4 regions of the Mesorhizobium sp. W050 genome follow, and region 1 is predicted to be linked to each of the others. Evidence: predicted binding sites of a transcription regulator. Region 1 holds the regulator's gene; each other region holds the start of a gene.
The links. Region 1 encodes PhoB, which activates phosphate uptake and scavenging genes when phosphate is short. Its sites were predicted from a motif close to TGTCATNNANCTGTCAT; they were not measured.

Region 1 (7,193 bases):
ACAAAACTGGCCCGAGGGCCGGCACACGGAGGCCCTATTTTTTCGAGCCTCGAAAAAATACTGGTTCAATGATAAGGCGCTGTCAACATCGATTCTGATGGATTCTGATGGCGTTGCCGAATTTTTTCGAGCTCCGCAATAAACAATGACAGGGCTGCCGGCGTCTGCCAATATTTGGCTGGTGCCGTCGAACACTATCATGAGGCGCGAGGAGGCCGGGAGGAAAACAAATGTCGGTTGGGATCCGCCACGACGATCTGCGCCGTCGCAACCGTGCGATGGTGATTTCGGCCGTGCGCCGGGCCGGCCAGCCGTCGCGGACCGAGATTGCGGCGACCACCGGCCTCAGCCATTCGACGATATCGGCAATCTCGTCTGATCTAATTCAAGAAGGCATCCTGATTGAAGGCAAGCCTGGCGAGACCGGCTCGCTGAAACGCGGCCGGCCGCAGGTCGGCCTTGGCCTCAACCCGGAAGCGGCGGCGGTCATGACCGTGGTGCTGTCGCTGAACTTCCTCTCCGTCACCGTCACCGACTATGCCGGCCAGGTGGTCGCGGAAGAACAGCGCCGGCTCGACACGCTGACCATGCCGCGCGACGAGCTGATCGGCGAATGCGTAGCAATCGTCGGGCGGCGTCTCGCGGACCCGGACCTCGATGTCCAGAGCATCGCCCGCATTGCCATGGGCATCCAGGGCATCACCGATTCGCAGGCGCGGGCCATGCTGTGGTCGCCAATCACGCCACTGACCGACATTGCCTTCGCCGACATGTTGGAAGCGGAATTCGGCATTCCTGCCACCATGGAGAACGACTGCAATATGATGGCGGTGGCCCTGCAATGGCGCCAGCCCGAGCGCTACCGCGACAATTTCATCGCGATCCTCTTGTCGCACGGCATCGGCATGGGGCTGGTGCTGAAAGGCGAACTGTTCACCGGCACCCATTCCTCGGGCGGCGAGTTCGGCCACATGATCCACCGTCCGGGCGGCGCGCTCTGCCGCTGCGGGCGGCGCGGCTGCGTCGAGGCCTATGCCGGAAACTACGCCATCTGGCGCAGCGCCAAAATGATGAGCGAAGATGCCGAGCCGGTCGATATCGGCGACGCTGATATGCGCGCACTCGCCGCGCGCGCCCGCGAAACCGATGGCCCGGAGCGCGAAGCCTATCGCAAGGCCGGTGAGGCGCTCGGCTTCGGCCTCGGCAGCCTGTTTGCGCTGATCGACCCGGCGCCTGTCGCCATGGTTGGCGTCAGCGCCGCCGCCTTCGACCTGATCGAGCCGGCATTGCGCGAAGCGATCGCCCAGACCGCCGGCGGCCAGCACTCGAAGTCGATCTCCTTCGACACCGAGCCCAACGAGCTGCCGCTGATCCGCGAAGGCTGTGCCATGCGCGCGCTCGGCTTCGTCGATCAGGAGATTTTCGCGCCGGGCATTCAGGCCAAATCCGGCAAGCATGTCGCCTGAATGGCCGGCAACGGCGCGACGCGCAGCATCCTAGTCTTCCCTGATCGCGTAGCCGGCGCCGCGAATGGTACGGATGACATCCGGCATGCGGCCGTTGTTGACCGCTTTGCGTAAGCGCCCGACATGGACGTCGACGGTTCGCTCGTCGATGTAGATCGTCTCGCCCCAGACATTGTCGAGCAGCTGGCTGCGCGAGAACACGCGGCCGGGATGGCGCATCATGAATTCGAGCAGCCGGAACTCGGTCGGTCCGAGCCTGATCTCGCTCTTCTTGCGGTAGACACGGTGCGACTCGCGGTCGAGCACGATGTCGCCGACCTTGAGCACGCTGGACAGCACTTCCGGCTTGGCCCGGCGCAGCAGCGCCTTCACGCGCGCCATGAACTCCGGCGTCGAGAATGGCTTGACCAGATAGTCGTCGGCACCGGTGGACAGGCCGCGCACGCGATCGCTTTCCTCACTGCGCGCGGTCAGCATGATGATCGGCAGCCGCTCGGTTTCGGGCCGCACTCTAAGCCGCCGGCAGAGCTCGATGCCGGAAACAGCGGGCACCATCCAGTCGAGCACCAGGAGATCGGGCACGTTTTCCTGCAGGCGGATCTCGGCCTCGTCGCCGCGTGTCACCACCTCGACGTGATAGCCTTCGGATTCGAGGTTGTAGCGGAGGAGCACGCCTAGCGGCTCCTCGTCCTCCACGACCATGATGCGTGGCGCGATCATCGGCAGTTCACCCTCATCAGGCCGGCATGGCCATCGCCGTCTCGTCCTGCTTCGGACGATTGGCGGGCAGTTGCTGGCCGGTCAGCACATAATACGCATTTTCGGCGATGTTGGTGACATGATCGCCGATGCGCTCAAGATTCTTGGCGCAGAACAAGAGATGCGTGCAGGCGGTGATGTTGCGAGGGTCTTCCATCATGTAGGTCAAGAGCTCACGAAACACGGACGTGTATTTGACGTCGATGCGCTCGTCGTCATTCCTGAGTTTTGCAAGCGCTGCCGCATCGGTGGCGGCATATTCCTCGACGACGCCTTGCACCTGGATCAGCACCAGCTGCGCCATGGCGTCGATGGAGTGCGAGAGGTCGCGCGGCGTGACGCTCAAGCCCACGGTGCCGACGCGTTTGGCGATGTTCTTGGCGAGGTCGCCGATGCGCTCGAGGTCGCCCGCCATGCGGATCGAGCCGACCACGGCGCGCAGATCGTTGGCCATCGGCTGACGCTTGGCGATCAGCGTGATGGCGCGGTCGTCCAGTTCGCGCTGGCGCGCATCCATGATGGCGTCGTCGGACACGACACGCTGTGCCAGCGCATTGTCCGAATTGAGCAGCGCCTTGGTCGAGCCGCTGACCATCGAGCCGGCCAGATCGCCCATGTCGCGTATCAGCTTGCTGATCTGCCCGAGCTCTTCATCGAAGGAGGCGACGGTATGTTCACCCATGATCTTGGTCCTCGTGCCTGAAAATTCACCCGCCGGACGGCTCAGCCGAAGCGGCCGGTAATGTAGTCCTGGGTGCGCTTGTCGTCGGGGTTGGTGAACATCTTGTCGGTGGCGCCCTCCTCGACGAGATAGCCGAGATGGAACATCGCCGTGCGCTGCGACACGCGCGCCGCCTGCTGCATCGAGTGGGTGACGATGACGATCGTGTAGTTCTGGCGCAGTTCGTCGATCAGCTCCTCGACACGGGCGGTGGCGATCGGATCGAGCGCCGAGCAGGGCTCGTCCATCAGGATCACCTCCGGCGACACGGCGATGGCGCGCGCGATGCACAGGCGCTGCTGCTGGCCGCCGGACAGGCCGGTGCCGGGCTCCTGCAGGCGGTCCTTGACCTCGTTCCAGATCGCAGCCTTCTTCAGGCTCTGCTCGACGATCTGGTCCATGTCGGACTTGCGCTTGGCCAGCCCATGGATGCGCGGGCCGTAGGCGACGTTCTCGTAGATCGACTTCGGGAACGGGTTGGGTTTCTGGAACACCATGCCGACGCGGGCGCGCAGTTCGACGACATCGATGTTCTTGTCGTAGATGTCGTCTTCATCGAGCGTGATCTTGCCGGTCACCCGCGCCGAATCGATGGTGTCGTTCATGCGGTTGAGGCAGCGCAGGAAGGTCGACTTGCCGCAGCCGGACGGGCCGATCAGCGCCGTCACCTGGTTCTGGCGGACGTCGAGATTGACGTCGAACAACGCCTGCTTCTCGCCGTAGAAGACGCCGACCTTGTCGCCGCGCATCTTGATGACTTCGTTCGACTTGGCGTTCATTTTGTCGCCCACTGCATTCTCAAGGGACTGTTCGGTCATGATGTTCATACCAAATTGCCTTTTTTCTACCAGCGCCGCTCGAACCGGCGCCGAAGCACGATCGCGGTGATGTTCATGGCCATGAGGAAGACGAGCAGGATGATGATGGCGCCGGACATGCGCTCGACAAAAGCGCGCTCAGCCTCGTTTGCCCACATGTAGATCTGCACCGGCAGCGCGGTCGCCGGATCGAAAGGCGTCGTCGGATAATCGGCGACGAAAGCGACCATGCCGATCAAGAGCAGCGGTGCTGTCTCGCCGAGCGCACGCGCCAGGCCGATGATGGTGCCGGTAAGGATGCCTGGGGCGGCAAGCGGCAGGATGTGGTGGAACACCATCTGCATCTTGGAGGCGCCGAGCCCGAGCGCTGCCGAGCGGATCGACGGCGGCACCGCGGCAAGGGCGGCGCGCGTCGCGATGATGATGGTCGGCAGCGTCATCAAGGTCAGCACCAGGCCGCCGACGAAGGAAGCCGAGCGCGGCATGCCGAGGAAGTTGATGAACACGGCAAGGCCAAGCAGACCGAAGACGATCGACGGCACCGCCGCGAGATTGTTGATGTTGACTTCGATCAGGTCCGTAAAGCGGTTCTTCTTGGCGAACTCCTCGAGATAGATCGAGGCGGCGACGCCGATCGGCAGCGCCAGCAAAAGCACGATCACCATCATGTAGAACGAACCGATGATGGCCACGCCCATGCCCGACGTCTCGGGCCGGCTGGAGGCGCCATAGCTGAACAGGCCGGTGTTGAAATGCTCGGCCATCGCGCCTTCGGCTTTGAGCTTGTTCATCCAGTCGATCTGCTGGTCGGACACCTTGCGGCGCGCTTCATCGACGCCGAGGTCGATCTGGCCCTTGAAGGCCGAGTCGAGATTGGCGGCGGCCAGGATGTCGACGTCACGCGTCGTGCCGATCACCGACGGATCGGCGGAGACGATGTCGCGCAGCTGGACGCGGGCGCCTTCCGACAGGAAGCCCTTGAGCTTCAGCATCATCGGCTTGTTGGCCGGATCGATGCCGAGCTTGGCCACCAGCGCGTTTTCGGCGAGCTTGGGATAGTTCGCCTTGATCAGCACGGTAGGGTCGGTCGCGCGCTTGCCGGAGGGATCGATCACCTTCTCGTCGAAGGTGACCGGCAGCGTCACCGTCGTCTGCCAGAAGGCGGTGTAGCCTTTCGAGACGATGGTGATCAACATGATGGCCAGGAACGCCAGGCCCACCGAGATCGCAATCACGCCATAGATGCGGAACCGGCGTTCGGCGGCGTAGCGCGCCTTCAGCCCGATGTCGCGGCGCGGACGCGCGACGGCACCCGCCATCGTGTCCAGGGGGATGTCGGTCATTCGTACTGCTCCCGGTACTTGCGCACGATGTAGAGGGCGACGATGTTCATCACCAGCGTCAGCGCGAACAGCGTCAGGCCGAGCGCGAAGGCGACCAGCGTCTGCGGCGAGTTGAACTCGAGATCGCCGGTCAGCTGGTTGACGATCTTGACGGTGATGGTCGTCATCGCCTCGAACGGGTTGGCCGTCAGATTGGCCGCGACGCCCGCCGCCAGCACGACGATCATCGTCTCGCCGATGGCGCGCGACGCCGTCAACAGGATGGCGCCGACGATGCCGGGCAGTGCCGCCGGCAGGATCACCCGCTTGATCGTCTCGGAGCGCGTGGCACCGAGGCCGAGCGAGCCGTCACGCATTGCGCGCGGCACCGCGGTGATGATGTCGTCGGACAAAGAGGACACGACCGGGATCAGCATGACGCCCATCACCAGGCCGGCGGTGAAGATGCTCTGGCCCTGGATGAAGGGAGAGCCGCCGGTGAGGGCTGCTGAGAGGTCGCGCAGGAACGGTCCGAGCGTGACCACGGCGAAGATGCCGTAGACGATGGTCGGGATGCCGGCCAGCAGTTCAAGCGCGGGCTTGACCACCGACCGGACGCTGCGCGAGGCGTATTCGGACATGTAGACCGCCGACATCAGCCCTACCGGCACTGCGACCAGAAGCGCGACGGCGGCGATGTAGAGCGTGCCGGCGAGTAGCGGGATCAGGCCGAACTGACCCTGGCTGCCGCCGGAACCGGCGGCGGCGAAACGCGGATCCCACACCGTGCCGAAGAAGAAGCTCATCGGTGATACGCTTTCGAAGAAGGTGATCGTCTGGAACAGCATCGACAGCACGATGCCGACCGTGGTCAGGATGGCGATGGTCGAGGCCGCAAGCAGCCCCCACAGCATCAGCTTCTCGACATTGTTGCGCGCCCTGGCGCGCGGCGCGATCTGCCTCAGCGCATAGAAGGCGCCGGCGACCGACAGCGCGAAGGTCAGCACGGCGCCGAACAGGCCGAGCCGGTCCTGGACCTGGTTCGCCTCGACCGCGATCGGGATCATGTAGTCCTGTGTGTCGCTGGCCAGTGCCACGCCCTTGGCGGCGAGCAGCGGCTGCAATTCGGCGAAAGTAGCGGGAAGTGCGGTATCGCCATCGAGCCGGCGCAAGCCCTTGGCCAGGCTCTTCACCAGGCTGGCGTCGAGCGCTTCGCTGGCGACCTTTGTGTCGGCGGTGCGCTCGGGCAAAGCGGCATGGATATGCCGGTCGAGATAGAAGGAAGAGCCGATATCCCAGACGGCGAGCAAAAGGACGGCAGGCAGGACCGCGAGCAGAAAGGCCCACCAGCCATGATAATGCGCGCGCGAATGCGGCTTGACCTTGCCGGCATCCTGCGCCGCGGCGCGCTGGCGGCCGACCACAAAAGCGACCACGCCTATGACGATGATTATGGCGAGTACGAGCAAGGACGACATAACCCACCCCAGGGAAAATTCAGATCGCCGCCGCCGTTGCGGCAAGCGGCGAAATCAGGGCGCGGAGTTCATCCGCGCCCTGATCCGTCCGTTGATTACATTGTCTTTCCGGCGGCGAAGGCGTCGCGCTGGCCCTGACGTTCGGCGTCGGGAGCGGAAACCAGGCCGTACTGGGCGAGCGGGCTTTCCGGGCCGATCATCTGGTCATCAAGGAAGAACTCGACATATTCCTTGAGGCCAGGAACGACGCCCAGATGCGCCTTCTTGACGTAGAAGAACAACGGCCGCGACACGGGGTACGTGCCATCGGCGATGGTCTGCGTCGAAGGCACGATGCCTTCCACGGTAGCGACCTTCAGCTTGTCGGCATTGTTCTCGTAGAAGGCGAGGCCGAACACGCCAACGCCGGTCTTGTTGGAGTCGATGCGGGCGAGCGTCTCGGTGTAGTCGCCGTCAATGTCGACAGCCTTGCCGTCCTTGCGGATGGCGATGCAGGTCTTGCCGATTTCCTTGTCGTCGGCGATGCCGGCAGCCTTCAAAGCGGCCTTGTCGCAGCCGGCGTCGAGCAGCTTGGTCTCGAACACTTCACGGGTGCCGTGCTTCTCACCCGGGATATAGGCGGCGATATC
Region 2 (7,193 bases), 120 kb from region 1:
GGATCATGGCTTGGTTTCCGTTAAGCAAGGGATCCCAGGCGATGCCGAGACCTCTCAAGGCGTAGGCCAGCGAACCGATCGAGGGGTTGAACAGAAACAGCCACAACATGCCGGCAATCGCCGGCGCCACCGCATACGGCCAGATCAGCAGCGTGCGATAAAGGCCTTTGCCGCGCACCACCTTCTCGGCCATGACGGCAAGCAACAGGGCCACACCCATGGCGACCATCGCGGTCGCCAGAGAGAACACCAGCGTAACTTTGATCGAGTTGAGGTAGGCCGGGTCGGCCAGCACCTTGCGAAAATTGGCGAGCCCGACGAACTTGCTCTTCAGCCCGAACGGGTCTTCCCTAAGCATCGACTGGTAGAGCGCCTGCCCGGTCGGCCAGTAGAAAAAGATCAGCGTAATGGCGAGTTGCGGCGCCACCAGCAGGTAAGGCAGGGTCTTGTTGGGAAAGACGACGCGTGGAGACAGGGTGATTCCCTCACTATTCAGGAAATCGTCCACGCGGGTCCGCGTGGACGAGGTTCAACTGACAATCGCTTCAGTTTCCGATCGCTTCCTGAATCGCCTTGTTGCCGCGTGCGACCGCGTTGTCGAGCGCCTGCTGCGCAGTCTGCTGGCCGGCCAGCATCTTCTCGAACTCCTCATTCTCGATGTCGCGCACCTGCGGCAGGTTGACGAGGCGCACGCCCTTCGAGTTCTCGGTCGGCGCCTTGCCCAGCATCTGCAGGATCGGCGTCTCACGGCCCGGGTTCTTGTCATAGAAGCCGGACTTCTTGGTCGCCTCATAGGCAGCGAGCGTCACCGGCAGATAACCCGACTTCTGATGCAGATACTCCTGCACTTCGGTCTTGGACAGGTAGGAGAAGAACGCCGCGACGCCCTTGTATTCCTCGTCCGATTTGTTGCCGAACACCCACAGGCTGGCGCCGCCCGGCGTGGTGTTCTGGGGCGCGCCCTTGGCGTCACTATCATAGGGAAGCTGGCCGATGCCGTAGTTCATGCCCGACTTGACGATGTCACCGAGACCCCCCGACGATTCGGTGAAGATGCCGCATTCTCCGGCAAGAAAGATCTGCTTGGCTTCGGATGTACGGCCGCCATATTTGAAGGTGCCGTCCTTGGCCAGGTCGGCGAGCGCCTGGAAATGATTGACGAAGATCGGCGCATTGATCTTGAGCTCGACGTCGGTTCCGGCAAGTCCGTTCTGGTTGGTGCCATAGGAAACGTCATTCCAGGCAGCGAAGGCCTCAAGGTGGATCCAGGTCAACCAGGTCGAGGTATAGCCGCAGGAAGCGGCGCCGCTCGCCTTGATCTTCTTGGCGGCTTCCCACACCTCGTTCCAGGTCTTTGGCGGATTGTTCACATCAAGCCCGGCCTTCTGGAAGATATCCTTGTTGTAGTAGAGGATGGGCGACGAGGAATTATAGGGGAAGGACAGCATGGTCCCGTCCGGCTTCGAATAGTAGCCGACGATGCCGGGCAAATACTGGCTCTTGTCGAAGGTCACGCCGGCGCTGGTCAGCACATCGGCCACCGGCTTGATCGCACCTTCGGCGGCCATCATGACGCCGGTACCCACGTCGAACACCTGGATGATGTCGGGCGCTTGCCCCGCACGAAAGGCAGCGATGCCGGCATTCAGCGTTTCGGGATAGGTGCCCTTGAAAACAGGGAGAATTTCATAGTCGCTCTGGCTGGCATTGAAATCCTTGGCGATCTTGTCGACCACCTCGGCATTGGCGCCGGTCATTGCATGCCACCAACTGATCTGGGTGGCGGTGAAGGCGGAGGTGGTGGAAAGCAGGGTCAAGGTGGCGGCAACACCGGCCGCAAAGCCGAACAACTTCATGTTTCATCTCCCGTTTGTCATTGGCGAAAGGGGCGCTCCCGCGAACGCAATATGTGTCGCTGATGACAATCGGACAACGGATTTGTTGCTGTTTCGTGAATTTCATACCCGGCTAACTTCGCGCCCCCTCGCTCTGCAACGAGGACAGAGAGAAATGCCAAGCCGGCTCAGCGATACATGGGCGCGGTGGGCCTGCGACGATCGCCGACCGCCGGCGATGCATGAAGGGCCCCCGTGACAGCGCCACGCACCTGTACCATGCGGCCGCCATACCGGCGCTCGGCCAGATCGAGATCGGTAGAGCGGCATCGCGCCAAGCGCTGCTGTGACCCTGTCTGGAATGAGACAGGATCGCCGCAAGGTACAACCCGAAAAACCCGCTGTAGTTGTAGTTCGCATAACCGATTCTTCGTCAAGCGCGACATACTAATCAAGTGGACGGCTTGATTGCTGTGGGAGAGCAGGTGGGGCGAGATGCTGACGGTCTATAATTGTATCGTGCATGAGCACGATCTGAGACTGGTCGCACTGGCAGCGCTCATTTGCGGTATTTCTTCCTTCTCGGCGGTCAACCTGCTTCGCCATGTCGACCGCTCGAGCGAGCGCAACCGCTATACCTGGCTGATGATAGCAGCCACTTCCACCGGCTTCGGCATCTGGGCGACGCATTTCATCGCAATGCTTGCCTTTTCTCCCGGAATCCCCAACGCCTACAATGCGGAAATGTCGGCGCTTTCGCTCGCCGGTTCCGTCGCCCTGACCGCCGCGGGCATGTGGATCGCCACCTTGCGCCGGGGCATCGACTACCCTCTGGTCGGCGGCGCGGTCCTCGGCGCTGGTATCGCCGCCATGCACTATATCGGCATGGCCGCCTTCGAGGTCGAAGGGCGCATCGTCTGGAACCCGCTGCTGGTCGGCGTCTCGGTGCTGACAGGCGTCACCCTCGCCGCGCTGGCGCTGCTGGTCGTGTTGCGACGGCCGTCCATGCAGGCCACAATCGCCGCCGCCATCCTGTTGACGCTGGCGATCTGCAGCCTGCACTTCATCGCCATGGGCGCGGTGTCGATCTTCCCGGACTCCTCCATCCAGATATCGCAGTTCACGGTTGAACCGGTGTCGCAGGCCTTCGCCGCCGCTGCAGTCAGCATGGCTATCCTGGTGCTTTCAGCCGCAGCATTGTGGATCGACCTGCGTTTCCGGCGTCACAAGCTCGAGGCAGAGCGCATGCACGGCCTCGCCAACGCCGCCGTCGAGGGGCTGATCGTCTGCGACGGCGCCCGCATCGTCAGCGCCAATGACAGCATCGCCGCGCTAACCGGCATGGCGCCGGAAGTGCTGAACGCGATGCTGCTTGGCGATCTCTTCGGCGAACGCACCGCGGCCGGCATGTCCGACTGCAGCGGACAGGCACAGGAAGCGGAGCTCAGAGCCCATGACGGCGCCACCATCCCCGTCGAACTTATCGCCAGGAGCATCGACTATTGCGGCAAGCGGCACAGCGTGGTCGCCGTGCGCGACATCCGCGAACGCCGGAAGGCCGAGCAGGAGATACTGCGCCTCGCCCATTTCGACCCGCTGACCGGGCTCCCCAACCGCCGCAGTTTCTCCGGCCGGCTCGAGGCCGAAATTGCCGCAATGGACCGCGGCGGCAAGGGCGGGCATCTTGCGCTGCTGCTGCTAGACCTCGACCGCTTCAAGGAAGTGAACGACCTGTTCGGGCACGGCGCCGGCGATGCCATGCTGCAGAAGGTGGCGCTATGCGCCTCCGCCGTGCTCCGCCACGGACAGATGCTGGCGCGTCTCGGCGGCGACGAGTTCGCCATCATCGCTCCGAACCTTCCCGATCCGCAGGCGGCCGGCCGCATCGCCGAGGCGGTGCTGGCGGCCATGCGCGAGGAAAACCGGCTGTCGGTCGGTGGCGGGCTGGTGTCGGCCAGCATCGGCATTGCACTTTATCCGCTCGACGCCGATGAGCCGACACTCCTGGTCAGCCACGCCGACACCGCGCTCTACCGCGCCAAGGCCGAGGGCAAGGACACCTACCGTTACTTCGAGGCCTCGATGGGCGCCGAGGCGCGAGACCGGCGCGTGATGGAGCACGAACTGCGCCAGGCCATGGCGCGCGATGAGTTTCGCCTCGTCTACCAGCCACAAAAGGAGATCAGCAGCGGGCGGATGGTCGGGTTCGAAGCGCTGATCCGCTGGCGCCATCCGCAGCGCGGCGACGTGTCGCCGGCGACCTTCATCCCGGTGGCCGAAGACAGCGGCGTCATCATCCAGATCGGCGAATGGGTGCTGGCGACGGCCTGCGCCGAGGCTGCGCGCTGGAAGAACCCTCTCACCGTCGCGGTCAATGTCTCGGCGGTGCAGCTCCACAATCCGAATTTCAGCCGCAAGGTGCATGAAGTCCTGCTCGGCTCCGGCCTGACGCCCGGCAGGCTCGAACTCGAGATCACCGAAACGGCGCTGGTCAAGGACATGCCGCGCGCGCTGGCGACCTTGCGCCAGGTGAAGGCGCTTGGCGTGCGTGTGGCGATGGACGATTTCGGAACCGGCTACTCCTCGCTGTCCAATCTCCGCGCCTTCCCCTTCGACAAGATCAAGATCGACGGCTCATTCATCAAATCAGTCGACAGCAACGGCCAGGTGGCAGCCATCGTGCGCGCCGTTCTGGGGCTTGGCCGCGGTCTCGGCCTGCCGGTTTTGGCCGAGGGCGTCGAGACGCTGGGCGAGCTGAAATTCCTCGACGCCGAGGCCTGCGAGATCGGCCAGGGCTACTATCTAGGCCGGCCGAGCCCGATCGAGGCGTTCAGCGAACTGACCGGCGTCGCGGCGCCGGCGGCACAAGAGGACGCCAGCGTCAAACAACGCGGCGGCAGCATCTTGATGCTGCCGCCGGCGGCGGCCCTGCGCTCATCCTAAGGGGCGAGTGCGGCCTCGACCAGGCGCTTGGCATCCGGTCCCGACCATTCCGCCGGTCCGTTCATATGCGCGACCAGGCAGCCTTCGCCATCGATCAGCATGGTGACGGGGAGGCCTAGCGCCAAGCCGCGCGTCTTGACGTCGTTGAACAGCGCCAGCGTCGAATCGCGGTAGTAGCCGAGCGACCCGATGCCGATATCGGCGAGGAACTTCTTCGGCTTCACATCGTCGCCGGCATCGACATTGACCGCGACCACTTCGAAGGCATCGCTGCCCTTTTCCTTCTGCAGCGTATCGAGCGCCGGCATTTCGGCGCGGCAGGGCGCGCACCACGTCGCCCACAAGTTGAGCAGCACGGTCTTGCCGACATGATCGGCGATCGTCATCGGCTTGCCGTCTGGGCCGTTGAAGGCGAGGCTTTTCAGCGATTGCGGCGGATCGGCGGGCAGCAATGCCGCCACCTGGCCGGTGGCTGCGGCGGCAACCTTTTTGGCGCGGTCGCTCTTGGCGGCGCAGGCGACATCGTCCTTGCTGTTGCCCGCGCCGGCCGCAGGTGCGCTGCCGGTGGCTGCGTTGTTGCCAGACCCGCTCTCGCTGACATATACCGCGACCGCGCCGGCCAGCACGCCCGCCACCAAAGCGGCGAGGATCAGGCGCGGGGCCGGGAAGTATCTGTTACCGTCTGCCATTTTCTAAGACTGCTCCGGAGCACGGGTTATAGCGATGAGCGACAAGAAGGCCAGCAACCAGATGTGGGGCGGACGTTTTGCCTCGGGTCCGGCCTCGATCATGGAAGCGATCAACGCGTCGATCTCGTTCGACCGCAAACTTTATGCGCAAGACATAAGAGGTTCGGTCGCCCACAGCGAGATGTTGGCTGAAACGGGCATTATTTCGGCGGCCGATCAAGAAAAGATCGCTCACGGGCTGAACACGATCCTGAAAGAGATCGAGGCCGGCACGTTCGAGTTCTCGACCCGGCTGGAAGACATTCACATGAACATCGAGGCCCGCCTCGCCGATCTGATCGGCCCGGCCGCCGGCCGCCTGCACACGGCGCGGTCACGCAACGACCAGGTGGCGGTGGATCTCCGGCTCTGGGTCAAGGACGAGTGCTTTCGCGTCGCCGAGGCGCTGAAGGGGCTGATCTCAGCCTTGCTCGACCGCGCCGAGGAGCATGCGGCGACCGTGATGCCCGGCTTCACCCACATGCAGGCGGCGCAGCCGGTGACCTTCGGCCACCATTGCATGGCCTATGTCGAGATGTTTTCGCGCGACCTGTCGCGCGTCCGCGACGCCATCGAGCGGATGGATGAAAGCCCGCTCGGCGCGGCAGCGCTTGCCGGCACCAGTTTTCCGATAGATCGCCACAAGACCGCCAAGGCGCTCGGCTTCCGCGAGCCGATGCGCAATTCCCTGGACAGCGTCTCCGACCGCGATTTCGCGCTGGAGTTTTTGAGCCTGGCGGCGATCTGCGCCACGCATCTATCGCGGCTCGCCGAAGAAATCATCATCTGGTCGACGCCGCAATTCGGCTTCGTAAGGCTGTCGGACAGTTTCTCCACCGGCTCCTCAATCATGCCGCAGAAGAAGAACCCGGACGCCGCCGAACTGGTGCGCGGGAAGACCGGCCGCGTCACCGGTCATCTCGTCGGGCTGCTGACGGTGATGAAGGGCATGCCGCTGACCTACGGCAAGGACATGCAGGAAGACAAGGAATCCGTCTTCGACGCCGCCGAAACACTCGATTTGATGCTGGCTGCGATGACCGGCATGGTGCGCGACATGACGGTCAATGCCGCCGCCATGAAAAAAGCCGCCGGCTCGGGCCACGCGACCGCGACCGACCTCGCCGACTGGCTGGTGCGCACGCTGGGCCTGCCCTTCCGTGAGGCACACCATGTCACCGGCGGCGCGGTGGCGTTGGCCGAAGAGAAGAAGGTGAGCCTTGAAAAGCTGTCGCTGGAGGATCTGCAGTCGATCAACCCCGGCATCACGGCAGACATCTTCTCGGTTCTGGCGGTGCAGAATTCGGTGAAGAGCCGCACCAGTTTCGGCGGCACCGCGCCATCGGAGGTCAGGAAGCAGATCCGCAGCTGGAAAAAGCGCATCGCCAAGGCATGATGCCGGGGTGCAATGCGCCTAAAACTCGGTTAAAAGCGCAGCACATAAAGTTTCGGACGGATGGATCGATGACCGCAAGCAGGATTTTGGTGACGCTGACGCTGCTGACGGCGATGGCTGCCGTGACCGCTTGCGGCCGTAAGGCTGGTCTCGACACGCCCTATGAAGCGGCCGTCCAGGCCCGCAAGGACGCCGAGCGCGCCAAACAGCCGGTGCCGCCGGAGCCGGAAAAACCGGTCGTGGACAAGAAATTCATCCTCGACCCGCTGATCTAGGGCCGATGAGACCGGC
Region 3 (7,193 bases), 1.5 Mb from region 1:
GTGCCGAAGATGCGCGCGCCACGGCGTCCGGCATGGCGGCGGTGACGGCAGCGCTCCTGTGCAGCGCCAAGGCCGGCGACCATATCGTTGCGGCGCGCGCGCTGTTCGGCTCCTGCCGCTGGGTGGTGGAGACGCTGGCGCCGAAATACGGCATCGAGGCAACGCTGGTCGACGGCACCGACATCGCCAACTGGGAAAAGGCGGTGCGGCCGAACACGAAACTGTTCTTCCTGGAAAGCCCGACCAATCCGACGCTGGAAGTGGTCGACATCGCAGCGGTGGCGGCGCTCGCCACCTCGATCGGCGCCAGGCTGATCGTCGACAATGTCTTTGCCACGCCCTTGCAGCAGAAGCCCTTGCAGCTCGGCGCCCATATCGTCGTCTACTCCGCGACCAAGCACATTGACGGCCAGGGACGCTGTCTCGGCGGCATCATCCTGTCGGACAAGAAATGGATCGACGAGAATTTGCACGACTATTTCCGCCACACCGGCCCGAGCCTGTCGCCGTTCAACGCCTGGACGCTGCTCAAGGGCCTGGAGACGCTGCCGGTTCGGGTGCGCCAGCAGACGGAAAGCGCGGCCAAGATCGCGGATTTCCTGGCAGGACGGCCGGAAATCGCCCGCGTCATCTATCCCGGCCGCGCCGACCACCCGCAGGCCGACATCGTCAAGAAGCAGATGACGGGCGGATCGACGCTGATCTGCGTCGACGTCAAGGGCGGCAAGCAGGCGGCCTTCGCCTTGCAGAACGCGCTCGACATCGTGCTGATCTCCAACAATCTCGGCGACGCCAAGAGCCTGATCACCCATCCGGCGACCACCACGCACAAGAACCTCAGCGACGAAGCTCGCGCCGAGCTTGGCATCGGGCCGGGAACGCTCAGGCTGTCGGTCGGTCTTGAGGATACGGACGATCTGCTGGAGGACGTTGCGCAGGCGCTGAAGGCAGCCGGGTAGGCCGCGAGGCGTCACGCTCCCGACGAAACCTCTTCCAGTTCGGCCGTCTTGGTGCCGATGGTCATGGTGTTGCCGCGCCAGTCGACGGCGCCGCTCAGCCAGCCGCGCGCCCAGATGGCGGGAAGCATCATGTCGCGGACCATCATCGCCGGGACCATGCGCAGCGACAGATGCCAGCCCTTGGCCGCGGCCAGCGCGCATTCGGGAATGTAGGCCGCCGTCAGCACGGCCAACACCGTGGCCGGCAGGCTGATGCCGGCACTTGCGGCCGCCACCAGCGCCAACGCCAACGGCACGGCGACGCCGGTCAGGATCTCGGGTGCGAAAAACAGCGGGAAGGTGACGCGGCGCAACCGCGCCCAGCGCGCCTGACGCGACCAGATGTCGGGAAGTCGGCGCTGCCCCAGTGGTTGCTCGAAAGGCGAGGCAACGAGATTGACGCGCAGGCCCAGTCCGTTGACCAGCTTGGTTGCAGCAGCATCCTCGGCGATCTCGGCGGCCAGCGCGCGGATACCGCCACTGGTATCGAGCATCGGCTTGTTCCACAGCATGCTCTTGCCCTGGGCAAAGCCGAGACCGAGCGCCTCGCCGGCATATTGCCAGCGCGCCTGCAGCGTGTTGAGGAACGCGCATTCGACCTCGGCCCAAAAGCCATCCGGCCGAGAGCCGATCGGCGTCGAGCAGATAAGCCCGGTATTGGTCCGCCAGGCCGCCATCATGTGCTGGACGTAATCCCTAGGCATCAGCACGTTGGAATCCGCGAGAATCACCCAATGGTAGTGCGCCGCTTCCCAGCCCTTGACGCAGTTGTTGAGCTTCGGGTTGCTGCTGACGCGGTCGTCGCCGATCAGCAGCCGGGCCGGCACGTTGGGAAACAGGACGATCGCCCTGTTTATCAGTTTGACGACGGGATCGTCGGCGTGAGCGACGCAGAAGATCAGTTCGTAGCGCGGCCAGTCGAGCGAGAAAGCTCGCTGCAGCGTCTCTTGTGTGAACGGCTCCACGCCGCGCGACGGCACGACGATCGAGACCGGTGGCTGCTCGTTGGACGGCGGAGGGATGAGACGGCGCGCTTTCAGCTTCGACGATGCAAGCAGGATGCTGGCGAGATTGGAAAGAAGCAAAGCGGAGGAAGCGAAGGCGGCTGTGAGAGCTGGTTCCATCGAGATCTGGTCACTCCGGAAAGGCCGCTCGCGGCTGCTTTGTCAGTCGACAGATGGGCCTTGAGTCGCCGGCAAGGTTTGCGCACACCAACATTGTCATGTGTCACTTAAATGACATTGTTTGTCGGCACCTGCGCTTTGAGGCTGGCAGGACATGCCGCTCTGCGCGTATCAAACCGCATGGCGCGACAAATGTTCCCTGCTGCGCAACCGGAGCAGCCCATGTATCGCGCCGTCACGCGCAACATCGAAGTGCAGGTCAGACCGTTCTACCTGGAGGACCGCTCGGACCCGGCGGAGAACCGTTATGTCTGGGGCTACCAGGTCACGATCGACAACCAGTCGGACGATTTCGTGCAGCTTATGTCGCGTTACTGGCACATCACCGACGGCAGCGGCCGGGTCGAGGAAGTGCGCGGCGCCGGCGTGGTCGGCGACCAGCCTGAGCTCAATCCCGGCGACAGCTATCAATACACGTCAGGCTGCCCGCTCTCGACGCCCTCCGGCTTCATGGTCGGCCACTACACCATGCGCAACAAAAAGGGCGAGACGTTCGACGTCGCTATTCCCGCGTTTTCGCTGGATCTGCCGGGGACCCGACGGACGGTGAATTAGGGGTTTTCTCCCCGTCACTATACGGGGAGAAATGCCCGGCAGGGCAATGAGGGGCAGCGCCAGACTCATGAGGTTATCTTCCACGCACATGACCTGGCTATGCGCGGCCATTCACCAAAGTTCGCGCTGCCCCTCATCCGCCCTTCGGGCACCTTCTCCCCGTGAACGGGGAGAAGGAAAAGACTTCACTGAGCTGCGAATTCCGCCGGGTCGAAGTCGTACTGCTTCGAGCAGAACTCGCAGGCGACGTGGATGCCGCCATCTTCGGTGCTGTCCTTGATCTCCTGCGCGGAAAACCCCTCGAGGATGCCGCGTATCTTGTCCCTTGAGCAGGAGCACTGGTCGGCGACCGGCACGCCGCCGAAGACGCGCACGCCATGTTCGTGGAACAGCCTGTAGAGCAGCCGCTCGGCGCCGATGGTCGGGTCGATCAGCTCGGTCGGCTCGATGGTGCCGAGCAGCGCCACCAGCTCGCGCCAAGAATTGTCGGCCGGCTCGTTCATCACGTCGCGCGGATCGCCGTCGCCTCCCGAAATGTCGGGCACGCGCATGCGCTCGGGCGACTGCGGCAGGAACTGCGCCAGGATACCGCCGGCGCGCCACTGCTCGCGCGCACCGCCGGGGCCGGGCGTCAGCAGCTTGGCCACCGACAGCCTGAGGTCGGTCGGGATCTGCTCCGACTGGCGGAAATAGGTGCGCGCGGCGTCTTCCAGCGTCTCGCCGTCGAGCTGGACGATGCCCTGATAGCGCTGCGTGTGCGCGCCCTGGTCGATGGTCAGCGCCAAAACGCCGCTGCCCAGCAGCGTCTGCTGCGAGGTCTGGCCTGCGGCCACCAGGGCCTCCAGCCGGTCGGCATCGAAGCGCGCATAGGCGCGCAATGCCGAGGGCGTGGAGAAATCCGCGACCAGCATGTCGACAGGCCCGTCGGTGCGGGTCTGCAGGATGAACTTGCCTTCAAATTTGAGCGAAGTGCCGAGCAGCACCGTCAGCACACAGGCTTCCGCCAGCAGGCGGGCGACCGGCTCGGGATAGTCATGACGGTTGAGGATGGCGTCGAGCATCGGCCCGAGCTGCACGGTGCGGCCGCGCACGTCGAGCGGGCCGACCTCGAAGGGCACGACATGATCGTCGCCGGCATAGCCGAACTCGCCGAGTTTGGGGTGATGTTCAGTCACTTGATGCGTTTCCAACATTACAAAGCTCCAGGGCGCGGCCATGCGGCCCGGAGGGGTGCATGCGTCCAAACGCGCTTGATTTGCGTGATGCGGCGCAAATAGGCATCGCGCCGCCCCGGATCAAGCGCTTGGAGATCAAGCGCCTGGAGAACAAGCGCCCAGACACCAGGCCAAAACCGCCTTCTGGGCGTGGAGCCGGTTCTCGGCTTCGTCGAAGACCACCGAATGCGGACCGTCGATGACCTCGTCGGTGACTTCCTCGCCGCGATGCGCCGGCAGGCAGTGCATGAACAGGGCGTCGGGCTTGGCCCTCGCCATCAGCGCCGCATTGACCTGATAGGGCGAGAAGACATTATGGCCGCGGGCGCGGTGTTCCTGGCCCATCGACACCCAGCAGTCGGTGACGATGCAGTCGGCTTGGTCGACGGCCTCTTCGGGCGAGCGGGTGAAGTGCAGCTTGCCGCCATTGGTCTTCGACCAGTCGATATGCTTTTGCGCCGGCTCGCTGCCTTCCGGCACTGCGACGTTCAGGTTGAAGCGGAACCGCGCCGAAGCTTCGAGCAGCGAATGCAGCACGTTGTTGCCGTCGCCGGTCCAGGCGATGGTCTTGCCGGCAACCGGACCGCGATGCTCCTCGAAGGTCATGATGTCGGCCATCAGCTGACAGGGATGGGTGTCGTCGGTCAGCCCGTTGATGACCGGAATCGTGGCATTCTCGGTCAGCTCGAGCAGCCGCTCATGCGACGTGGTGCGGATCATGATGGCGTCGACATAGCGCGACAGCACCTTGGCGGTGTCGGCGATGGTCTCGGAGCGGCCGAGCTGCATTTCGGTCCCGGTCAGCATGATGGTCTCGCCGCCGAGCTGTCGCATGCCGACGTCGAAGGACACGCGCGTGCGCGTCGACGGCTTGTCGAAGATCATGGCCAGCACCTTGCCTTCGAGCGGTTTGGTCCGTTCGCCGGCCTTGAGGCGCGCCTTGCGCACCACCGCATCGTCCAGCATCAGGCGCAGATCGCCTTCGGAAACGGCGGAAAGATCGGTGAAATGGCGAAGGCTCATCGGGAATGGTTCTCGGGATTACTTCGCGGCGGCCGCGGCGATGGCGTCGGTCAGGCCCTTGGCGCCGGCGCGGATGCGATCGAGCGCTTCGCCGATCTCGGCGTCGGTGACGGTCAGCGGCGGCAGCAGACGAATGACGTTGTCGCCTGCCGGCACCGCCAGCAGATGCTGGTCGCGCAGCGCCATGTTGACCTTGGTGTTGGGCATGGCGCATTTCAGGCCAAGCATCAGGCCGCTGCCCCTGATGCCTTCGATGACATCGGGAAATTCGTCGGCGACCGCCGCCAGGCCCTGCTTCATCAGCAATGCCTTGCGCTGGACGTCTTCGAGGAAGCCGTCTTCCAGCACGACGTCGAGCACAGCGTTGCCGACTGCCATGGCCAGCGGATTGCCGCCGAAAGTGGTGCCATGCACGCCTGCCGTCATGCCGACGGCAGCGTCGTCGGTGGCGAGGCACGCGCCCATCGGAAAGCCGCCGCCAATGCCCTTCGCAATCGCCATGATGTCGGGCGTCACGCCGGTCCATTCATGCGCGAACAGCTTGCCGGTGCGACCGATACCGCACTGGACCTCATCGAAGATCAGCAGCAGGCCATGCTGGTCGCAGAGCTGCCGCAGCCGCTTCAAGGATTGCGTCGGCACCGGGCGGATGCCGCCCTCGCCCTGTACCGGTTCGATCAGGATCGCGGCGGTCTCTGGTGTGATCGCCTTCTCGGCGGCGTCGATGTCGTCGAAGCCGACCTGGTCGAAGCCTTCGACCTTGGGGCCGAAGCCTTCTAGATATTTGTACTGGCCGCCGGCGGCGATGGTCGCCAGCGTGCGGCCGTGGAAGGCGCCTTCGAAGGTAATGACCCGGAAGCGCTCGGGATGGCCCTTGACGAACTGGTAGCGCCGCGCCGTCTTGATCGCGCATTCGAGCGCCTCGGCGCCGGAATTGGTGAAGAACACCTTATCGGCGAAGGTGGCGTCAGCCAGCCGCTCGCCGAGCCGGGCCTGCCCCGGGATCTCGTAGAGATTGGAGACGTGCCAGAGCTTGGCCGCCTGTTCGGTCAGCGCCGAGACCAGATGCGGATGGCTGTGGCCCAACGAATTGACCGCGATGCCGCCAGCGAAATCGAGATATCGCTCGCCCTTGTCGGTAACCAGCCAGGTGCCTTCGCCATGGTCGAAGGCCAAAGGGGCGCGGGCAAAGGTCTCGTAAAGCGCCGAACCGCTCATTATATGCGTCTCCGGTACCGGAAAAATCAAAAAAGCCGCCAAAGCGGCGGCCTTTGCGGCTTATCGTGTTTTTCGGCCATGAAGTCAACGAAAACGTCGCGCAGAGGCGCGCGGCAAGCTCCCGACGAGACGCCGGCTCATAAGCGACCGGGCAAGTTGGGGAAAACCTAAAAAACCGATTCGTGTTGCACCTGGGACTCTTGTCACCGAGTCAACACATGAGGTAATTGTAGTCGGGAAATAACTAGATTTCGTGCGGCGGACCTAATCACCTAATATATGTGGTGTCTGCCCCGGCAAAGATTGCCGGGTCGGGAATGGATTCCGGCTGCCGCACACTTAGCAGGAGCGCGGTCTCATGAACTGGACTGACGAGCGGGTCGAACTTCTCAGGAAACTGTGGTCGGAGGGCTTGAGCGCAAGCCAGATCGCCGCACAACTCGGCGGGGTCAGCCGCAACGCGGTCATCGGCAAGGTGCACCGGCTGAAGCTGTCGGGCCGCGGACGCTCGACCGCGACGCCGGCGCGTCAGAAGAAGACAACGCAGGGATCTTCGATCCAGAAATCGGTGCCTCGCGCCGCAACCACGCAGCGCCATGTCACGACGTCGATCGGGGCGAACGCGCTGCAGGCGCAGTTCGACGCCGAGCCAGTGGCGCGCCACTACATCCGCCCGGTCGAAAACGTCGTCGTGCCGATCTCGCGGCATCTGCAGCTCACCGATCTCACCGAGCGCACCTGCAAATGGCCGAATGGCGACCCGCTGTCGGAAGACTTCAACTTCTGCGGCAACGAGGCGGCCGAAACCGGACCTTACTGCAAGTACCACGCAAGGGTGGCGTTCCAGCCGGCTTCAGAGCGGCGCAGAAGCCGGTAGTTAGGAATAGGGATTGGGGACTGGGCAGTAGGGAATGGGGTAGCGCTCGTGAGGCGCTACCTTATTCTGCCTACTGCCTACTGCCTACTGCCTACTGCCTACCATCACAGCCACCCACTCTTCC
Region 4 (7,193 bases), 310 kb from region 1:
AACTTCCACACTGGAAGGTCTTCCGGCTTGTCCCAACATCTCGCTATCCGCTGGGCAATCGCGCCCGAAATCGCACCTCGACCCCTGATCCACTGCAACCGCTGCGGCGCCGTGAAAGCCTATCGCTGCAGCGACAAATTCCGCGTCAACGCCAATGGCAAACGCATTGATGTCTGGCTGATCTATCGCTGCATCGACTGCGACAATTCGTGGAATTTCGGCATTTTCGAACGCTGCAACCGCCGCGACATCGAACCCGCGCTGCTGGCAGCGCTCGAAAGCAACGATCCGGCCCTCGCCCGCCGCCATGCCTTCGATGTCGTGGCTTTGCGAAACCGGGTCGGCCGCGTCGAGGAGTTTCCCGATGTCGCCGTTCACAAACACCGGCTCGGCGGCGAAGGCCGACCCGCAGCCGCGCTTGAAATCAGGCTTGGGCTGGAAATGCCGACATCGCTGCGGCTCAACCGTCTGCTCGCCGGCGAACTCGGCATCTCCCGATCAAGGCTTCAGGCGCTGGAGGAGAAACGATTGCTGGTTGTTGTTCCCGAAGGCGCCAGAGCTTTGCGCAAGCCAGCCCGCGACGGCACGGCGATTCGCATTGACCTGGCCGACGAGCCGGATCGTGAAGCCATCATTTCGGCTGCCGTGGGTGAATGACAAGAGGGGCGAAGCACCGGTGCTTCGCCCCTCTCGAATTTAGACAATCAGACGATTACGCCGCGCCCACAACCTTGGCCGACTTCTCGAAGCGCTTGCGCTCGTTCGGGTCGAGATAGAGCTTGCGCAGGCGGATGGTCTTCGGCGTCACCTCGACCAGCTCGTCGTCCTGGATCCAGGCCAGCGCGCGCTCCAGCGTCATGCGGATCGGCGGCGTCAGTTTCACCGCCTCGTCCTTGCCGGCGGCGCGGATGTTGGTCAGCTTCTTGCCCTTCAGCACGTTCACTTCGAGGTCGTTGTCACGGCTATGGATGCCGATGATCATGCCCTGATAGACCTTGACGCCCGGGTCGATGACCATCGGGCCGCGGTCTTCGAGGTTCCACATGGCATAGGCCACTGCCTCGCCCTGTTCGTTGGAGATCAGCACGCCGTTGGTGCGGCCCGGCAGTTCGCCCTTGTAGGGCTGGTAGGCGTGGAACAGCCGGTTCATCACGGCGGTGCCGCGCGTGTCGGTCAACAGTTCCGACTGGTAGCCGATCAGTCCGCGCGTCGGCGCGTGGAAGACGATGCGCTGACGGTTGCCGCCCGAAGGCCGCAGCTCGACCATCTCGGCCTTGCGCTCCGACATCTTCTGCACGACGATGCCGGCGTGCTCCTCGTCGACGTCGATGACGACTTCCTCGACCGGCTCCAGCAATTCGCCATTTTCGCCCTTCTGCATGACGACGCGCGGACGCGACACGGCGATTTCAAAGCCTTCGCGGCGCATCGTCTCGATCAGCACGGCCAGCTGCAATTCGCCACGGCCGGAAACGAAAAACGAATCCTTGTCAGGCGATTCCTCGATCTTGAGCGCGACATTGCCTTCGGCTTCGCGCAGCAGGCGGTCGCGGATGACGCGGCTGGTCACCTTGTCGCCTTCAGTGCCGGCGAGCGGCGAATCGTTGACCAGGAAAGACATGGTCACGGTCGGCGGATCGATCGGTTGCGCATGCAACGCCTCGGTCACCGCCAGGTCGCAGAACGTGTCGGCGACGGTGCCTTTGGACAGGCCGGCAATGGCGACGATGTCACCCGCCTGCGCCTCTTCGATCGGTTGGCGCTCGAGGCCACGGAACGCGAGGATCTTGGAGATGCGCCCGGTTTCGATCTGGGTGCCGTCATGGTGGAGCACCTTGACCGCCTGGTTGGACTTCAGCGTGCCGCTCTCGATGCGGCCGGTAATGATGCGGCCGAGGAATGGATTGGCTTCCAGGATGGTGCCGATCATGCGGAACGGGCCGGGATGAACGGTCGGCTCCGGCACATGCTTGATGACGAGGTCGAACAGCGGCGCCAGGCCCTGGTCCTTCGGGCCTTCCGGATTTTCCGAGACCCAGCCATCGCGGCCAGAACCGTAGAGGATCGGGAAGTCGAGCTGCTCGTCGGTCGCGTCAAGCGCTGCAAACAGGTCGAACACCTCGTTGACCACCTCGACGTGGCGGGCGTCCGGACGGTCGATCTTGTTGATGACGACGATCGGCTTCAGGCCGACCTTGAGCGCCTTGCCGACGACGAACTTGGTCTGCGGCATGGGGCCTTCGGCGGCGTCGACCAGCACGATCGCCGAATCCACCATCGACAGGATGCGCTCGACCTCACCGCCGAAATCGGCGTGGCCGGGTGTGTCGACGATGTTAATGCGGGTGTCCTTCCAGTCGACCGAGGTCGCCTTGGCCAGGATGGTGATGCCGCGTTCCTTTTCGAGGTCGTTGGAATCCATGGCGCGCTCGGCGACGCGCTGATTGTCGCGGAAGGAACCGGATTGCCGCAGCAATTGGTCGACGAGGGTGGTTTTTCCATGGTCGACGTGCGCGATGATCGCGATATTACGAATTTTCATTTTGTGGTCTCGGGAGCGTTGCAGGCAGCAGGCCAAAAGGCGCCGCCTCTTTCGGTTGCGCGGCTCATACAGGGTTTTTCGCAATTGCGAAAGAGGAGGCGCACCACCAAATACTCATCAAATCTTAAGCATCTCGGTGTGAGATGGTTTTGTTAACCAAGGCGGGAACCTTTCTGGGCCCGGGTAGTTCGAAATTCATGACCGACAAACTCAACCGATTTTGGCCCCTCATCGCTTCGGTCGCATTCGCTGCCGTGCTGGCGGCCAATGCCGCTCAATCGGCCGCCACGGTGAAGGAAGCCAATCCGGCTTCGTCGTCCGACCGGACGGCCGAGCAGATGTTTGCCGACGCCCCTGATGGCGTCGACCCCGTGGTCACCGGCCCGGTCAGCGCCTCTTTCAAGCAGAGGCAGCAGGTTGCAGGCTGCGACAGCGCGGTGTGGCCGAAGATTCCGACGGTTTGCTACCCGGACTGACAGTTGCCCATTCCAGGCATAGCGATCCTTCGCACCGACCCAAAGGCTTACGCCGACCGCACCGGATCGAGCGTCACCTTGTAAAGCTCGATGTCGTCGCGATCCATCAGCCGCACGGTCAGCTGCTCTGTCGCCCCTGAAATGTCCACCAGGCCAAAGAACTGCAGGCCGGCCGAGGGTGGCAGGTTCTGGCCCTGTTCGGTGGTCGGCGCCTTGATGAATTTCAGCTCCGGGCCGAAGGTCATGTCGAAATCATTGGGACCGAAGGTACCGGCGTGGATCGGGCCCGAGACGAATTCCCAGAAAGGATTGAAATCCTGGAACCGCGCCTTGTCGGGGTTGTAATAGTGCGCCGCCGTGTAGTGGACATCGGCGGTCAACCAGACCGTGTTGGTGATGCCGGCAGTCTTGATGTAGCGCAACAGGTCGGCGATCTCGAGCTCGCGGCCTTTGGGCAGGCCATTGTCGCCATTGCTGATGGCTTCCGCGCCGACCTTCTTGGCGCCGTCGTCCCAGACGACGAGGCCGAGCGGCATGTCGGCGGCAATGATCTTCCAGGTCGCCCTGGAATTCGTCAGCTCGCGCTTCAGCCATTTCGTCTGCTGTTCGCCCAGCATGCGTGACTGCGGCGTCATGTCCTCCTGCATGTCGGGGCCGTTCGGGCCGCGATAGGAGCGCATGTCGAGGAAGAACACGTCGAGCAGCGGCCCATGCGCGATCTTGCGGTAGACGCGGCCGGGCTCGGACGGCTCGTAGCGGATCGTCGTCATCTCATGGAAGGCGCGCGCCGCACGCGCCGCGAGCACATGGATGGATTTTTCGGTGTAGCGGCTGTCGGCGCCGAGATTCTTCGAATCCGACCAGTTGTTCAGCACCTCGTGATCGTCCCACTGGTAGAAGGTCGGGCAGATGGCGCTCAAGGCCAGAACGTTTTTGTCCATCATGTTGTATTTCCACTGGTCGCGGTACTCATCCAGCGTCTCGGCCACCTTGCGCTTGCCGTCGATCAGGACGACGTTTTTCCACTTGCCGCCGCCAGGCAGGTCTACCTCGTCCTTCATGGCGCCATCGGCATAGATGGTGTCGCCGGAATGCAGGAAGAAATCCGGCGTGTGCCTGGCGATGGTGGCGTAGGTTTTCATGCCGGTCTCATCGATTCCCCAGCCCTGGCCGGCCGTGTCGCCCGACCAGGCGAATTTTATGTCGCGCTTCGAGGCGGGTGCTGTGCGGAAACGGCCGACGATCGGTTCGGAAACGGCGTTGATATCCGACAGGTCGGCGGCAGTCATCCGGTAGAAGATATCCTGGTCGGAGGCGAGGTCGGTAAGCAGGCGCTTGACCGTGAAGTCGCTGGCCGGCGAGGTATCGAGCGGCGCCAGCCGCGTCGCATTGGCGAAGTTTTCCGTCGACGACACTTCGAACATGACGCGCGAAGGCCGGTCGGTGCGCGTCCACACCATGCCGCTCGAGGCATCGACATCGCCGGACTGGACGCCATGGGTGAAGGCCGGGCGCTGGCTGGCGCGCGAATAATAGGGCAAAGCGAGCCCCGATGCGCCGAGCAGACCGGCGGCGCTGGCAGAGGTGACGAAAGCGCGGCGGGTCAACGAGATCTTGTTCATGGCTGTCTCCTGATGGCTTCGAACGGTGCCAGCAAGCTCCAGCTTCAATGTTTCAGCCACATCTCGGGAAGATGAAACTTTGATAACAACCGACAGGTGATCTCCGCCCTTGAGGGGGGAGATGTCGCCGAAGGCGACAGAAGGGGGTCGCCTCGCTTGGAGCGCCGACCTCCTATGCGCAAGAGGCTGAGTCCGGTCGCACGGACCCCCTCTGGCCGCTTCGCGGCCATCTCCCCCCTGAGGGGGGAGATTAGTACCGCGCCTTACGCCGCTTGCGGCTCCGGATCGAAAGCCGGCCTGCTCGTATTGATCAGCAGCGACAGACACGCAGCCACGATCGCCGTCATGCCGGCGATCAGGAAAGCCAGTTCGTAATTGCCCTGCAGTTCGCGCATGGTGCCGCCGAAGGCGGCGGCGGTGGCGGCGCCGACCTGGTGGCCGGCTACGATCCAGCCGAACACGATCGGGCCGCTGCGGTCACCGAAGGCCTCGTTGGCGAGCCTGAGCGTCGGCGGCACGGTGGCGATCCAGTCGAGACCGTAGAGCACGGCGAAGATGATCAGGCTGGTCGCCGAGAAGCCGGAATAGGGCAGATAGATCAGCGCCAGGCCGCGAATGCCGTAGTAGACGCCGAGCAGCTTGCGCGGGTCGAAACGGTCGGTGAGCCAGCCCGAGAGCGTCGTCCCGATCAGGTCGAAAATGCCCATTAGCGACAGCAGGCCCGCGGCCTGTACCTCGGGGATGCCCATGTCGCCGCAGAAAGAGATCAGATGCGTGCCGACCAGCCCGTTGGTGGTGAAGCCGCAGATGAAGAAGGTGGCGAACAGATACCAGAAGACGCGGGTGCCGGCAGCGCGGCGTAGCGTGTTCAGCGTATGCGCCAGGAAATTGCCTTGCGATGCCGGCGATACCGGCGGCACGTCATCGGTCCCGGCGCCATAGCGCACCATGCCGATCGAAGCGGGACGCTCCGGAACCAACAGCCAGACCAGCGGCAGAAGACAGGCGGTGGCGATCGAGACGGCGGTAGCGACGGGCTGCCAGCCGCCCGACTGGGCGAGCGATGCCAGCAGCGGCAGGAACACCAAGAGGCCGGTGGCGCTGGAGGCCGACATCAGCCCCATCACCAAGCCGCGATTGGTCTTGAACCAGCGGTTGACGATGGTGGCGCCGAGCACGGTGGCGACCGCGCCGGAGCCGATACCTGAAAACACGCCCCAGGTGAGGAACAGATGCCATGGCTCGGTCATCAGCAGGCTGAGCGCGGTCGAGCCCGACATGATCACAAGCGAGGCAAGCAGCGTGCGGCGCAAGCCGATACGCTCCATCAATGCGGCGGCAAACGGCCCGGTCAGGCCGTAAAGGAAGATGCCGATCGCGGCGGCAATCGAAACCGTATCGCGCCCCCAGCCGAAGCTTTTATCCAACGGCAGCATCATCACCGAGGGTGCGGAACGAAGCCCGGCCGCGATCAACAAGCAGAGGAAGATGACGCCAACCACGACGAAAGCGTAGCGCTGGCCAAAGGGACGGGATTGAGCTATCATGTTACTGACCGGTACGTTGCAGGGTGAGGACATGTATACGTACCGATCGGTAACACGTCAATCGAGTCATACCATGCCAACGGACAAAAATATTGAACTGACCATCAAGGACGGTCATGCAGCCGCACCGCCCAAGGCTGCCAAGAAAATCCTCGACGTGGCGTACGACCTGTTCTACCGCCGCGGCATCCGGGCGATCGGCGTCGACGAGATCGTCAAGCGCGCCGGCGTCACCAAGCCCAGCCTCTACCGCAGCTTTCCCTCCAAGGACGAGCTCGCCGCTTCCTATCTCAGGCAATATGACCGTGAGTATTGGGAGCGTTTCGACGAAGCCGTGGCTGCCCATCCCGGCGACCCGCGGGCACAGCTCAGGGCTTTCCTGACTCGCGTCGGCAAGCGCACGCAAAGGCCGGACTATCGCGGCTGCGGCATGACCAACGCGGCGGTGGAATATCCCGAACATGGCCATCCGGCGCGCGTCGTCAGCGAGGCCAACAAGCAGGAGTTGCGCCACCGCCTGCGCGCGATGGCCGCAGCGATGGGCGCTAAAGACCCTGACACGCTCGGCGACGGCCTGCTGCTGTTGATCGAAGGCGCCTATATCAGCGGCCAGCTCTTCGGCCTCGGAGGCCCGGCGGCAGCGGTCGCCCGCAACGCCGACCTGCTGATCGAGGCGAGCTTGAAGAAATAACATTTCGAACGTTGGCGCCGCCCCTCACCTGCCGGCATCCTTTCCCGGAAATGGGGCGAGGAACGCTCTCATCACGATTTCGCCAATTGCCAGCGTTGCAAGGTTGTCGCCAGCGGCGCAGCCGGCCACTTTCTCCCGTTCAGGGGGAGAATTGCCCGGCAGGGCGATTTGGGCGGCGCCAACGTTGAGATTGGCACGCTAGGCCGGCCGCAAATTTGGCGATAGGCTGGGGCCAACCTCAAGGGAAAAGTCCGCATGCGAACCCTGCTGCTTGTTCCATTCGCCCTCGCCGCCCTCTGCCAGGCAGCCCATGCC

Region 2: the regulator PhoB is predicted to act here: its motif matches at 1,919-1,935, upstream of ugpB (sn-glycerol-3-phosphate ABC transporter substrate-binding protein UgpB).
Region 3: the regulator PhoB is predicted to act here: its motif matches at 2,223-2,239, upstream of ACYG9Y_RS21245 (ceramide glucosyltransferase).
Region 4: the regulator PhoB is predicted to act here: its motif matches at 4,712-4,728, upstream of ACYG9Y_RS26800 (alkaline phosphatase D family protein).

What each region holds. Positions count from the first base shown of each region.
Region 1 is NZ_JBTTIH010000001.1:5,849,145-5,856,337, reverse strand. Features, by position in the region: gene ACYG9Y_RS28345 (ROK family protein) at 231-1,466, shown strand; gene phoB (phosphate regulon transcriptional regulator PhoB) at 1,497-2,186, opposite strand; gene phoU (phosphate signaling complex protein PhoU) at 2,203-2,907, opposite strand; gene pstB (phosphate ABC transporter ATP-binding protein PstB) at 2,949-3,773, opposite strand; gene pstA (phosphate ABC transporter permease PstA) at 3,791-5,107, opposite strand; gene pstC (phosphate ABC transporter permease subunit PstC) at 5,104-6,564, opposite strand; gene ACYG9Y_RS28315 (substrate-binding domain-containing protein) at 6,660-7,193, opposite strand, start outside.
Region 2 is NZ_JBTTIH010000001.1:5,967,315-5,974,507, reverse strand. Features, by position in the region: gene ugpA (sn-glycerol-3-phosphate ABC transporter permease UgpA) at 1-475, opposite strand, end outside; gene ugpB (sn-glycerol-3-phosphate ABC transporter substrate-binding protein UgpB) at 546-1,856, opposite strand; gene ACYG9Y_RS28930 (bifunctional diguanylate cyclase/phosphodiesterase) at 2,331-4,778, shown strand; gene tlpA (thiol:disulfide interchange protein TlpA) at 4,775-5,467, opposite strand; gene argH (argininosuccinate lyase) at 5,502-6,902, shown strand; gene ACYG9Y_RS28915 (hypothetical protein) at 6,971-7,177, shown strand.
Region 3 is NZ_JBTTIH010000001.1:4,394,680-4,401,872, forward strand. Features, by position in the region: gene ACYG9Y_RS21240 (O-succinylhomoserine sulfhydrylase) at 1-959, shown strand, start outside; gene ACYG9Y_RS21245 (ceramide glucosyltransferase) at 971-2,122, opposite strand; gene apaG (Co2+/Mg2+ efflux protein ApaG) at 2,345-2,737, shown strand; gene ACYG9Y_RS21255 (Hsp33 family molecular chaperone) at 2,923-3,954, opposite strand; gene argF (ornithine carbamoyltransferase) at 4,048-4,974, opposite strand; gene ACYG9Y_RS21265 (aspartate aminotransferase family protein) at 4,993-6,192, opposite strand; gene ACYG9Y_RS21270 (GcrA family cell cycle regulator) at 6,551-7,069, shown strand; gene ACYG9Y_RS21275 (magnesium and cobalt transport protein CorA) at 7,174-7,193, opposite strand, start outside.
Region 4 is NZ_JBTTIH010000001.1:5,538,808-5,546,000, reverse strand. Features, by position in the region: gene ACYG9Y_RS26815 (DUF1062 domain-containing protein) at 28-657, shown strand; gene typA (translational GTPase TypA) at 713-2,542, opposite strand; gene ACYG9Y_RS26805 (hypothetical protein) at 2,740-3,018, shown strand; gene ACYG9Y_RS26800 (alkaline phosphatase D family protein) at 3,066-4,640, opposite strand; gene ACYG9Y_RS26795 (MFS transporter) at 4,904-6,187, opposite strand; gene ACYG9Y_RS26790 (TetR/AcrR family transcriptional regulator) at 6,261-6,878, shown strand; gene ACYG9Y_RS26785 (hypothetical protein) at 7,134-7,193, shown strand, end outside.